Linked DNA regions of Glaciimonas sp. PCH181. The protein of the gene in region 1 interacts with the protein of each later gene in a pairwise test. Links are inferred from orthologs where the notes say so. Each region holds a gene or a part of one and is shown on either strand. Other genes may lie near its edges.

The links. Proteins that work in one complex are often made in the same cells at the same time.
Region 2: the proteins of uvrB (region 1) and uvrA interact in binary tests that used the Escherichia coli proteins (3 or more experiments, as listed by UniProt). The link is inferred for Glaciimonas sp. PCH181 from one-to-one orthologs.

Annotation. Positions count from the first base shown.
Region 1 is NZ_PYFP01000003.1:168,442-176,259, forward strand. Bases 3,602-6,549 are described here. They hold uvrB (excinuclease ABC subunit UvrB), read right to left. Parts: upstream 6,143-6,549; coding sequence 4,061-6,142; downstream 3,602-4,060. Other genes in these bases: C7W93_RS21495 (uracil-DNA glycosylase), read right to left, coding at 3,602-3,951; C7W93_RS21505 (amino acid aminotransferase), read left to right, coding at 6,270-6,549. In the rest of the region: Fe-S cluster assembly scaffold IscU, read right to left, coding at 1-80; C7W93_RS21480 (IscS subfamily cysteine desulfurase), read right to left, coding at 142-1,395; Fe-S cluster assembly transcriptional regulator IscR, read right to left, coding at 1,413-1,898; C7W93_RS21490 (TetR/AcrR family transcriptional regulator), read left to right, coding at 2,255-3,124; more of C7W93_RS21495, read right to left, coding at 3,139-3,601; more of C7W93_RS21505, read left to right, coding at 6,550-7,487. UniProt on the Escherichia coli protein: The UvrABC repair system catalyzes the recognition and processing of DNA lesions. A damage recognition complex composed of 2 UvrA and 2 UvrB subunits scans DNA for abnormalities.
Region 2 is NZ_PYFP01000002.1:820,960-825,095, forward strand. The notes cover bases 680-4,091. They hold uvrA (excinuclease ABC subunit UvrA), read left to right. Parts: upstream 680-1,005; coding sequence 1,006-3,891; downstream 3,892-4,091. Other genes in these bases: C7W93_RS16840 (phytanoyl-CoA dioxygenase family protein), read left to right, coding at 3,962-4,091. Outside these bases: C7W93_RS16825 (hypothetical protein), read left to right, coding at 84-290; C7W93_RS16830 (hypothetical protein), read left to right, coding at 283-585; more of C7W93_RS16840, read left to right, coding at 4,092-4,136. UniProt on the Escherichia coli protein: The UvrABC repair system catalyzes the recognition and processing of DNA lesions. UvrA is an ATPase and a DNA-binding protein. A damage recognition complex composed of 2 UvrA and 2 UvrB subunits scans DNA for abnormalities.

The DNA of each region.
Region 1 (7,818 bases):
ACAGTGTCATCACCTTTTTCAAAGGCGCCAACATTGCGCGGGTTTTCATAATGGTCGAGAACTTTTTCTGAATAAGACATTTTGTTACTCCTTGTTTGAGGCCTTGCGGTTATCCCGCAAGAGAAACCCTAGAATCGACTATTAGTGCGCTGCCCATTGGATCGTACTAATATCGATCCCGTCCTTATACATATCCCAAAGCGGCGACAATTCGCGTAACTTCGCCACTTTTCCTTTGATCAGATCAATTGTGAAATCAATTTCTTCTTCTGTCGTAAAGCGACCGATAGTGAAACGGATCGAGCTGTGCGCCAATTCATCGTTGCGGCCTAAAGCGCGCAATACATACGATGGCTCAAGGCTAGCGGAAGTACAGGCTGAACCGGACGACACCGCGATATCTTTGATTGCCATCACGAGCGATTCACCTTCAACGTAGTTGAAACTGACGTTCAGGTTATGCGGAACCCGGTGATCCATATCGCCGTTAACGTAAACTTCTTCCATGGTTTGCAAGCCAGTCGCCAAACGATCGCGCAATGCTCTTATACGCACGAGTTCAGTCGCCATTTCTTCTTGCGCAAGCTGAAAGGCTTCCCCCATACCCACGATCTGATGCGTCGGCAATGTACCCGAACGCAAACCACGCTCATGGCCACCACCATGCATTTGTGCTTCAAGACGGACACGCGGCTTGCGGCGAACATACAACGCACCGATGCCTTTAGGGCCGTAGGTTTTATGCGCTGTAAAAGTCATCAGATCGACTTTCCATTTTTCCAGATCAATTTCAACCTTGCCCGTTGCTTGTGCAGCGTCGCAATGAAAAATGATGCCTTTTTTGCGGCATAGTTCGCCAATTTCAGGAATTGGCTGAATGACACCAATTTCATTATTGACCAGCATTACCGATATCAAAATCGTATCTGGACGAATTGCCGCCTCTAACTGCTCAACGGTAATCAGACCATTATCTTGCGGCTGCAAATATGTTGCTTCAAAGCCTTGACGTTCAAGTTCGCGCACGGTGTCAAGCACAGCTTTGTGCTCAGTCTTCACCGTAATGATGTGCTTACCCTTGGTTTTATAGAAATTAGCCGCGCCTTTGAGCGCCAGATTATTGCCTTCGGTGGCACCGGAAGTCCAAATGATTTCACGGGAATCGGCATGCACCAATGCAGCGACTTGCTCACGCGCATCTTCGACAGCTTTTTCTGCAGTCCAACCGTACATGTGGCTGCGAGAAGCAGGATTACCGAATTGCTCACGCAAGTACGGAATCATTTTATCGGCAACACGAGGATCAATTGGCGTGGTCGCCGAATAGTCCATATAAATTGGGAAGTGCGGTGCCTTCAGTGTATCTATCAGGCTTTTTTCAAGAGGTGCGTTCATACTTTTTCAAGCTCCAATCAAGCAACAAGGTGGGAACGATGCATTACCACCACATTTTGTTCAAGGTTCTTCTGTTTCAAATGTGCATTTTGCTGATCTACTAAATCTTTCAGCGATACCGAATCCAGATATTCGACCATCTTGGCATTTAGCGTCGACCACAAATCGTGGGTCATGCAACGACTACCGCCCTCATGATCCGGGCTATGGCAATTTTCTTTGCCGCCGCATTGCGTTGCATCCAATGGCTCATCGACGGCAATAATAATGTCGGCGACAGTAACATCTTCAGGACGTCTCGCAAGGTTATAACCGCCACCCGGTCCACGTACAGACTCTACTATTTGGTGACGACGCAATTTGCCGAATAATTGCTCCAGATAGGATAACGAAATTTCTTGTCTTTCGCTGATCGCTGACAAGGTCACCGGTCCTCGACCTTGACGCAAAGCCAAGTCAATCATCGCAGTTACTGCAAATCGGCCTTTCGTAGTCAAACGCATGGAATCTCCGGTCGTAACGCTATCTGTTGTTTCTTTATTCGGAATACCTGAATAATTTTGTCTAGTATAACAAAGTTGAGTGAATCCGTCAGGTATTGCCCAGCTCGAAAAAATACACCATAAAATCAAATACTTAATGAATATTTAATGCAATAAGCATCGTGGAATAAATTCATTTTTGCCATCCTCCTGCAGCGTCAAGCGAACTTGTACGACTTAGCAGGGTCGCAATCCATGCAAAACGCCCCCGAAAGAAAAAAAGATCAGCATTTCTTAAAAACAAGCCATCAAGCAGGAGGTCGATCAAACTATAATGTTGCCCCTTCAGGTATAAATCATTTCAGAACCACAGACGCATGGCCACCCGCAAATTTAAAACCCCGCAATCCCCGACCCACAGAGCCGAGAAGAAGCGCGCAGATATCCTTAAATCGGCCGGAAAATGTTTCCGCAAGACCGGTTTCCATCAAACGTCCATGCAGGAGATCTGCACGGAAGTCGGCTTGGGACCGGGTGCCGTATATCGCTATTTCACCGGTAAAGACGCGATTATCGCCGCCATGGCCGAGGACGAACGTCGCCAGGCGCGCATGATGCTGGCTGAGTATCACGATACCGATGACCTACCCCAGGCGCTGTTCGCCATCACGCAAGCTTTTGCGCTTCGCTACGCCGCCACCAGCGACGCCGGTCTGATGACTGAAATCTACGCGGAAGGCTTGCGGAACAAAAAAGTTGGCACGATCATTAAGAAAGCGGAATCGGAATGGGTCGACGGTTTAGCAGACATGTTGCGCACAGCTCAAAAACGCAAGCAAATTGATCCAAAGCTTGATGCCCAGCAAGTAGCCCTGCTATTGACAGCCATGTGGGATGGCCTGGTTATTCGGCAGGCATACACCCAAGATCAACCACAAGCGCTGCTGGCAATGTTTGATAGCATGCTAAAAAACTGGTTGGCCCGCGATACGGTGCAGGCTAAGCCAACAAAAGCAAAACCAATACAAAAGGCAACGCCACCAACCATCAAACCGATCACTGAAAAGGCAGCAAAAAAAGCCGAGGACGACCTACGCCAATCAAATCTTTTCAAGCCCGAGAAAAAGAAAAACACAAAAAAAGTTATCGCTCCAGAAATCCCAAAGTTGACTGAAGCTGAATTAATCGCAATAGAAGAAGCAGAAATCGCCGCCGAGACTGACTTGCGTCAAATGAGCCTAATTTGAATGATTATTCAAACTCAACCTATGCCGCTGCGCTTGCGCAATAAATGCATCGGGGCGAATAAAGCCTGCATTCCGGCACTGCCGATAAAGCTGAGATTATAAGGATGCTCTGCGACCACTTTCGGGAATTGCGCCGTGGACGCCAAAGCATTTAACTGCTCGGCGATCTTGCCCCAAAGAACTAACGTAGGCAACGCAACAGAGCCTTTCTCGCCGTGCGCAATTAAGCCCAACAAGACCGCTTGCAAGAAAGGTAACCACGGCTTCGCCTCTTTTACTGGCGCTACTGTGGGACGAAATACCAGCGTTGCGTTCAGCAACAAAAACCCCTCCGCGGTAAGATTTTCCTGCAAATCAGCCAAAGTCTGAATCGTCGCGGAATCCACCTCCTGCGCACGTAACGCGACCTCCCCCATCGCATCGCCAGTGGTTTTCTCGATCGCCAACTGCCCGTCTGCGACCAATAACATTTTCATGAAATTGCGTAGCGAGGTTGCTCGATTAACCTGCTTTGAAAGCCCTGCCGCCGACCACAATCCACCTACCGCACCATCCATAAAACAAACGCCCGTCGCACTCGCCGCACGCGGATAAGGCCCCTCACCGACCAGCACATATTTCACCGCATCGATAGGCAAGGCAAAGGCAGCAAACAAACGGCCTTCCGTTGGCAAGTAGTCAGAAGCAACCAATTCCGGCAAATAAGTTTGATGCGCTACCGCCATTGCATGTAAGCCCTCCAGCAAAATTGGCTGCCAGGAAGAATGTGCGACATCTAAAGCGCGACGAATTTCAATAGGGATAAGTTTAGTGCGTAAATCAGTCATAAATTAAAACAGTAAGTTAAAAAATGAGTTATAAAAATAAATTTTAAACGCCATAAAATTCATTACTTCACCCCTATATTTGAATGATCATTCAATTAAATATTATGAACTATGGCACCACATTATCCACGCCCGGCGCGCCGAATAATTGCTGCTTCAATTGATGCATTTGATCACGCACCTGAGCCGCTTTTTCAAACTCCAGATTCTTCGCATGATCGCCCATGAGCTTCTCAAGGCGCTTAATTTCCTTGCTAACCTGCTTTTCGCTCATCGACTCATACTTCACCCGATCTTGCGCGGCATGCAACTCTTCACGCGCACCTTGGGCGCTGTACACGCCATCGATCAACTCCCTAATTTCCTTGCGGATACCAACAGGCGTAATGCCATTTAAAAGATTAAAGGCAATCTGTTTAGCGCGACGACGCTCGGTCTCATCAATTGCACGCCGCATCGAATCGGTCATGCGATCTGCGTACAAAATCGCCTTACCATTAAGGTTACGGGCGGCGCGGCCTATGGTTTGAATGAGGCTTCTTTCAGAACGCAAAAAGCCCTCTTTATCGGCATCCAAAATCGCCACCAGCGACACCTCAGGAATATCCAAGCCTTCGCGCAACAAGTTAATCCCCACCAGCACATCGAAAGTGCCGAGCCGCAGATCGCGAATAATTTCGACGCGCTCGACCGTTTCGATATCGCTATGCAGGTAGCGCACCTTAATCCCGTTATCACTCAGAAAGTCCGTCAGCTGCTCCGCCATGCGCTTAGTCAGCGTAGTAACCAATACGCGTTCATTTTTCTTGATCCGGGCATTCGCCTCAGACATCAGATCATCAACCTGACTCAATGCCGGACGCACCTCAATCAGCGGATCGACCAGACCCGTCGGGCGCACCACCTGCTCCACCACTTGATCGGCATGCTGATTTTCGTAGTCAGCCGGAGTCGCTGAAACAAAAACTGTTTGCCGCATCTTGCCCTCAAATTCGTCGAACCGCAGCGGCCGATTATCCAGCGCTGACGGTAAGCGAAAGCCGTAATCCACCAGATTGGTTTTCCGGGCGCGATCGCCGTTATACATACCATTAAGCTGGCCGATCAAAACATGCGACTCATCGAGAAACATCAATGCGTCTTTCGGCAAATAATCAACCAATGTCGGCGGCGGCTCGCCTGCTTTCGCACCACTCAAATGTCGCGAGTAGTTTTCAATACCTTTGGTAAATCCAATCTCCTGCATCATCTCCAAATCAAAGCGTGTGCGCTGTTCGATACGCTGCTCTTCGATTAACTTATTTTCTTTACGGAAAAATTCCAGCCGATCACGCAACTCGTCTTTAATAGTCTCGATAGCGCGCAGTACGGTGCCACGCGGCGTCACATAATGCGAACCGGGATAAACCGTAAAACGGGGAATTTTTTGTTTTACCCGACCCGTCAACGGATCAAATAATTGCAGACTTTCAATTTCATCATCGAAGGTTTCAATCCGCAGCGCCAACTCAGCATGTTCAGCCGGAAACACATCGATGGCATCCCCACGCACACGGAAAGTACCCCGCCCGAAATCGATTTCATTGCGGCTATATTGCATCTGAATTAAGCGCGCAATCACATCCCGCTGGCTCACTTTATCCTTGGCACGCAACGTCAAAATCATCTGGTGATATTCGTTCGGATTACCGATACCGTAAATCGCGGAGACCGTTGCCACAATCACTACATCGCGCCGTTCCATCAACGACTTGGTGCACGACAAGCGCATCTGCTCTATATGCTCATTAATCGACGAATCTTTCTCGATGAACAAGTCCCGTTGCGGTACATATGCTTCCGGCTGGTAATAATCGTAATAACTTACAAAATATTCCACCGCATTTTGTGGAAAAAATTCGCGAAATTCACTATATAACTGCGCCGCCAGCGTCTTATTTGGCGCAAATATGATTGCTGGTCGCCCCATCCGCGCGATCACATTCGCCATCGTGTAAGTCTTGCCAGAACCGGTAACGCCAAGCAAAGTCTGGTAAAACAGACCGTCTTCGATCCCCTCGGATAGCTTATCTATCGCCGCAGGCTGGTCGCCCGCCGGTAAAAAGGGCTGGAAAAGTTTATAGGGGGAATTGGGGAAAGTGACAATTTTGTCATCGTCGATCTTGCCAGCAATGTGTGATATGTCAGCCATGAGCCTCGACCTTTGGTAGAATAAGCAGCAGTAAATCCGCGCCGACTTGCGATAAATTAGTGATCCGGCACAGCATTCAACCCGACTGCAAACCTACGGTTAGCAGCCAACTTTTTATGTTATCACGATGACCGCTCCTCTTCCTGCCTCCCTTTTCACCGCCATCGAAATGGCGCCACGCGATCCAATTCTTGGCGTTACCGAAGGCTTCAATTCCGATCAAAACCCAAGCAAAACCAATCTGGGCGTTGGGGTTTATTACGACGACAATGGTAAAGTACCGCTGCTAGAATGCGTGCGTAAAGCCGAAGCACAATTGATAGAAAAGCTATCACCACGAACTTACCTGCCTATCGACGGCCTGGCGGCGTACGACAAAGCAGTGCAAGAACTCGTATTTGGTGCCGATAGCGCCGTAATTAAAGAGAAGCGCGCAATTACTGTCCAATCCATCGGCGGCACGGGCGCATTGAAACTAGGCGCTGACTTCCTGAAGCGCTTCTCCGCAGATGACACGCAAGTGTGGATCAGCGATCCAAGCTGGGAAAACCACCTTGCACTATTTGAATCGGCCGGCTTCACTGTCAACAGCTATCCGTACTACGACCCGGCAACCCGCGGCGTAAATTTCGCTGGCATGCTCGCCGCATTAAAATCCATCCGCAGCGGCTCCATCGTTTTGCTACACGCCTGCTGCCACAACCCAACTGGCGCGGATCTTACTAGCGACCAATGGACAGAAGTCATTCAAGTAGTTGTAGAACGTGGCCTGGTGCCCTTCCTCGACATGGCCTATCAAGGCTTTGGCGACAGCATTGAAGAAGATGGCGAAGTCGTCCGTCGCTTCACAGAAGCCGGTGGCCCGTTGTTTGTTTCCAACTCATTCTCCAAATCTTTCTCGCTCTACGGCGAACGCGTAGGCGCACTGAGCATCGTCGCCACCAGCACCGAAGAAGCAGGCCGCATCCTCTCACAACTCAAACGCGTCATCCGCACCAACTACTCCAACCCACCGATTCACGGCGGCCAAGTAGTCGCAACGGCACTGGCATCGCCAGAGCTGCGCACTCTGTGGGAAGAAGAGTTAGCAGGCATGCGCGTACGCATTCGCGAGATGCGTCAACTGCTAGCGAAGAAACTAAAAGAGCAAGCACCGGCGCACGATTTTGAATTCGTCACGAAACAACGCGGCATGTTTTCATACACCGGCTTGACCAAAGCGCAAGTAGAAAAACTGCGCGATGAGTTCTCAATTCACACTATCGATACTGGTCGTATTTGTGTTGCTGCATTAAATACAAAAAATATTGATTATGTTGTAGCGGCAATCGCAAAAGTCCTTTAGAATGGCGGCTCTTTTGGACGAAGACGAAATGTGTTTTAAAGCGTTTTCAACCAAAAATAGAATGCAGAAATAGTTATAGAAAATTTGACAGTTTGAATATTTCGAGACTATAATCCTGCTTCTTTCTTTTCCCTGATAGCTCAGTTGGTAGAGCGACGGACTGTTAATCCGCAGGTCCCTGGTTCGAGTCCAGGTCGGGGAGCCAGAACACTAGTAGTAGAGAATCAAGCACTTACGAGAAATCGGAGTGCTTTTTTTTCGTCTATCTATTTCCGATCAGATTCAAAAACTGGCCTTTGCCGGAATTCTGCCGGAATGAAAGAATCCAGAC
Region 2 (4,136 bases), on another replicon or contig:
ACCTGGCAACACAGCAATGCGAGTTTGACGTCGATTTACGACGAAGATCGAAGCCCAATATAGTATCAGGGAATGAAACGAACATGACCTACATAGATATCAGGGTTGAGCGAAATTTGTCAGATGGCCATGCAAAAAAATTCAGCATTCATCTAAAACAGGGGGGTGCCTATGCATTGACATCGCTCTATGACATTTTGTCAGCTTATCCGGTAATAGGTGTAGGCAAGACCCTTCTATCACCCCACAAAGTAAAATTAGCTAAGGGCGAAAAAGGAAAATATGCATAGTCATATTTATGAAATCCAGCGACAACACTGGAATATGACGGCAACCAGAAATGGCCTTGCGCACGGCGGCGAAGACATCATTAGCGATCGGATTGCTCGCACACCAAATGTTATCGCAAAAGTACGTACACAGCGTCCCACAGATTTCCCTGAAACAATCGCCCGCTCGGTGTTTGCCGGAATGCAAGAAGCTGCGAACAAGCTAAAAATTAGTTCTGCCTATGTGCGATCGCCGTCGCCGCTTCCATCAACACTCCTAAGCAGAAACCGATCCAAAAAAATCAACTATATCTAAGCAATTACGCTCTCATTATGTAGAGTATTTTATGTAGAGAATGCCCATAAAGTGTGAACGCTTTTATCCTTTTTCCAACATGTGATCTAAAGCTAACTCCGCTAAGCTCATTTTTCATTTAAGGCGGCGTCTTCCCTGCTTTCTCCGCTTCCGCATAAATCTGGACCGCGACAGATAATCAGACCAAACTCGAAAATCCGTACCCTGATATAGTGTCAGGTTGTGCCATTTTGGCGGTCGCATGATCGCCAGGCTTAGTATTTAAGCAACGCCGATTGAAGATATGCATGGATGCCGAAAACTGACATCTAATAAATGCAAATTGCCTCCTTATTACGCATAGAGCGGTAATAAAGGACAAGTAAGCTGCAATTTCCAACACAAACCATCGCCGTAGAAAATCTACGCAGAAAGCTGTTCATGGAAGAGATTCGCATCCGGGGTGCACGTACGCATAACCTCAAAAACATCAATCTGGATTTGCCGCGTAATAAACTGATCGTGATTACCGGGCTATCTGGCTCGGGCAAATCCTCGCTGGCTTTCGACACGCTGTACGCGGAAGGTCAGCGTCGCTACGTTGAGTCGCTGTCTTCCTATGCGCGCCAGTTTTTGCAGTTAATGGAAAAGCCGGATGTCGATTTGATCGAAGGTCTGTCGCCGGCGATCTCTATCGAACAAAAAGCTACTTCGCATAACCCGCGCTCCACCGTCGGCACGGTCACCGAAATCCACGATTATTTGCGTTTGCTGTACGCGCGTGTGGGCACGCCGTATTGCCCCGATCACCCGGAAAAACCGTTGGCTGCGCAATCTGTTTCTCAAATGGTGGACGCGGTATTGGCGATGCCGGATGAGACCAAATTAATGATTCTGGCACCGGTGGTGGCCAATCGAAAAGGCGAGCACGTCGATCTGTTTGAAAGTATGCAGGCGCAAGGTTTTGTCCGTTTCCGTATTCAAAGCGGGACCGGGAATGGGCGCATTTATGAAGTCGATGATTTGCCTAAGTTGAAGAAAACTGAAAAGCACACTATCGACGTTGTGATTGATCGCGTGAAGGTCAAGGAAGATATCAAACAACGTCTGGCGGAAAGTTTCGAGACCGCATTGCGTCTGGCCGAAGGTCGTGCGATTGCGCTGGAAATGGACGGCGGCACGGAGCATATGTTTTCGAATAAATTCGCCTGTCCGACTTGCGGTTATTCGTTGCAAGAATTGGAGCCGCGGTTATTTTCGTTTAACAATCCGATGGGCGCTTGCCCTGAATGCGATGGCCTTGGCCATATCGAATTTTTCGATCCAAAACGTATCGTTGCTTTCCCGAATTTGTCGCTCGCTAGCGGCGCAGTAAAAGGCTGGGATCGACGTAATCAGTTTTACTTTCAGATGCTGTCGAATCTGGCCGCGCATTACGAATTCGATCTCGATATGCCGTTTGAAAAACTGCCGGAAAAAGCCCAGCAAGTTGTGCTGTACGGCTCTGGTCGCGAGACGATTCCGTTCACGTATATCAATGAGCGTGGCAAGGCTGTCATCAAAGATCACACCTTTGAAGGCGTGGTCAATAATCTACAACGCCGTTATCGCGAAACTGATTCAATGGCCGTAAAAGAAGAACTGGCGAAGTTCATCAACGAGAAAGAATGTCCATCCTGCCACGGTGCCCGTTTGCGCATCGAGGCGCGCTTCGTCAAAGTTGGCAATGGCAAGCAAGAGCGCGCTATTTACGAGGTCGCCGCAACGCCTTTGCGTGAGACATTGCACTTCTTTGAGAAGCTGAAACTGACCGGAGCGAAAAAAGAAATCGCTGACCGCATCATCAAAGAAATTATCTCGCGCCTGACTTTTCTGAACAATGTCGGTCTGGATTATTTGTCGCTGGAACGCAGCGCCGATACGCTATCTGGCGGCGAGGCGCAACGTATTCGTCTGGCGTCGCAAATCGGCTCGGGTCTGACTGGCGTGATGTATGTGCTGGATGAGCCATCCATCGGCTTGCATCAGCGCGACAACGATCGCTTGATTGAAACGCTACGTCATCTGCGCGATATCGGGAATAGTGTGCTGGTGGTTGAGCATGATGAAGACGCGATTCGTACTGCCGATTACGTAGTCGATATGGGGCTGGGCGCGGGTGTGCACGGCGGTGAAATTATCGCGCAAGGCACGCTGGCAGAAATCCTCAAAAGCAAAAAATCGCTCACCGCTAAATACTTGAACGGTACACTTAAAATCGCCGTTCCGAAGAAGCGTACCGCTCCTAATCCGGACAAGCAATTCATCATCTATGGCGCTAGCGGAAACAACCTGAAAAACGTTACGATGAAATTGCCAGTCGGCTTGCTGACTTGCGTTACTGGCGTTTCTGGCTCGGGCAAATCAACGCTGGTTAACGATACGTTATATCACGCGGCATCGCGGCATTTGTATGGCTCGCAAGCGGAACCAGCGGCGCACGATGCGATCAGCGGACTGGAGCATTTCGATAAAGTTATTTCGGTTGATCAGGCACCGATTGGCCGTACGCCGCGCTCCAACCCGGCGACGTACACAGGCTTATTCACGCCGATTCGCGATTTATTTTCGGGCGTGCCGATGGCGAAAGAGCGCGGCTACAATGCAGGACGTTTTTCGTTTAACGTCAAAGGCGGACGCTGCGAAGCCTGTCAGGGCGACGGCGTGATCAAGGTTGAAATGCATTTCTTGCCAGACGTGTACGTGCCGTGCGATGTCTGTCATGGCAAGCGCTATAACCGCGAAACACTGGAAGTCCAATACAAGGGAAAAAACATCACGCAGGTGTTGGCAATGACGGTCGAAGAAGCGCATGAATTCTTCAAACCGGTGCCGGTGATTGCAAGAAAATTGCAGACGCTGCTGGATGTTGGTCTAGGTTATATTCGCCTCGGCCAAAGTGCGACGACGTTGTCTGGCGGCGAGGCGCAGCGGGTTAAATTATCGCTGGAATTATCGAAGCGCGACACTGGCCGCACGCTGTATATTCTCGATGAGCCAACTACAGGGCTGCATTTCCACGATATCGATTTGCTGCTGAAAGTGATTCATCGGCTGCGTGATCAGGGCAACACTGTCGTCATCATTGAACACAATCTGGATGTGATTAAAACCGCCGACTGGCTGGTTGATCTGGGTCCTGAAGGTGGCGCTGGTGGCGGCTTGATTATTGCGACGGGGACGCCGGAAGATGTCGCGCAAAATCCGAATAGCGTGACCGGAAAATATCTGGCGCCATTGCTCGAAAGCGTGAATAATAAACCGCAGAAATTGCAGAAAACAGGTTAAAAAAGATGGGCTGAACGGCCCATCTTTTCTCTCTTTTTTTAGCGCTAATCTTTCACCTAGGAACGTCGTGATGAACAGTAAGACTCCACTTTCTGCAGCGCAGATTGCGGCATTTGAAACCGATGGCTATTTGTTGTTGCCAGGGCTAGTATCGACCGCGGAATGTGCGCAGATGGTCGCCATCACTAACAAGCATTTGCAAGACGCGGTTGCGCCGCTGGAATATGAATCGGAGGTCGGCTACG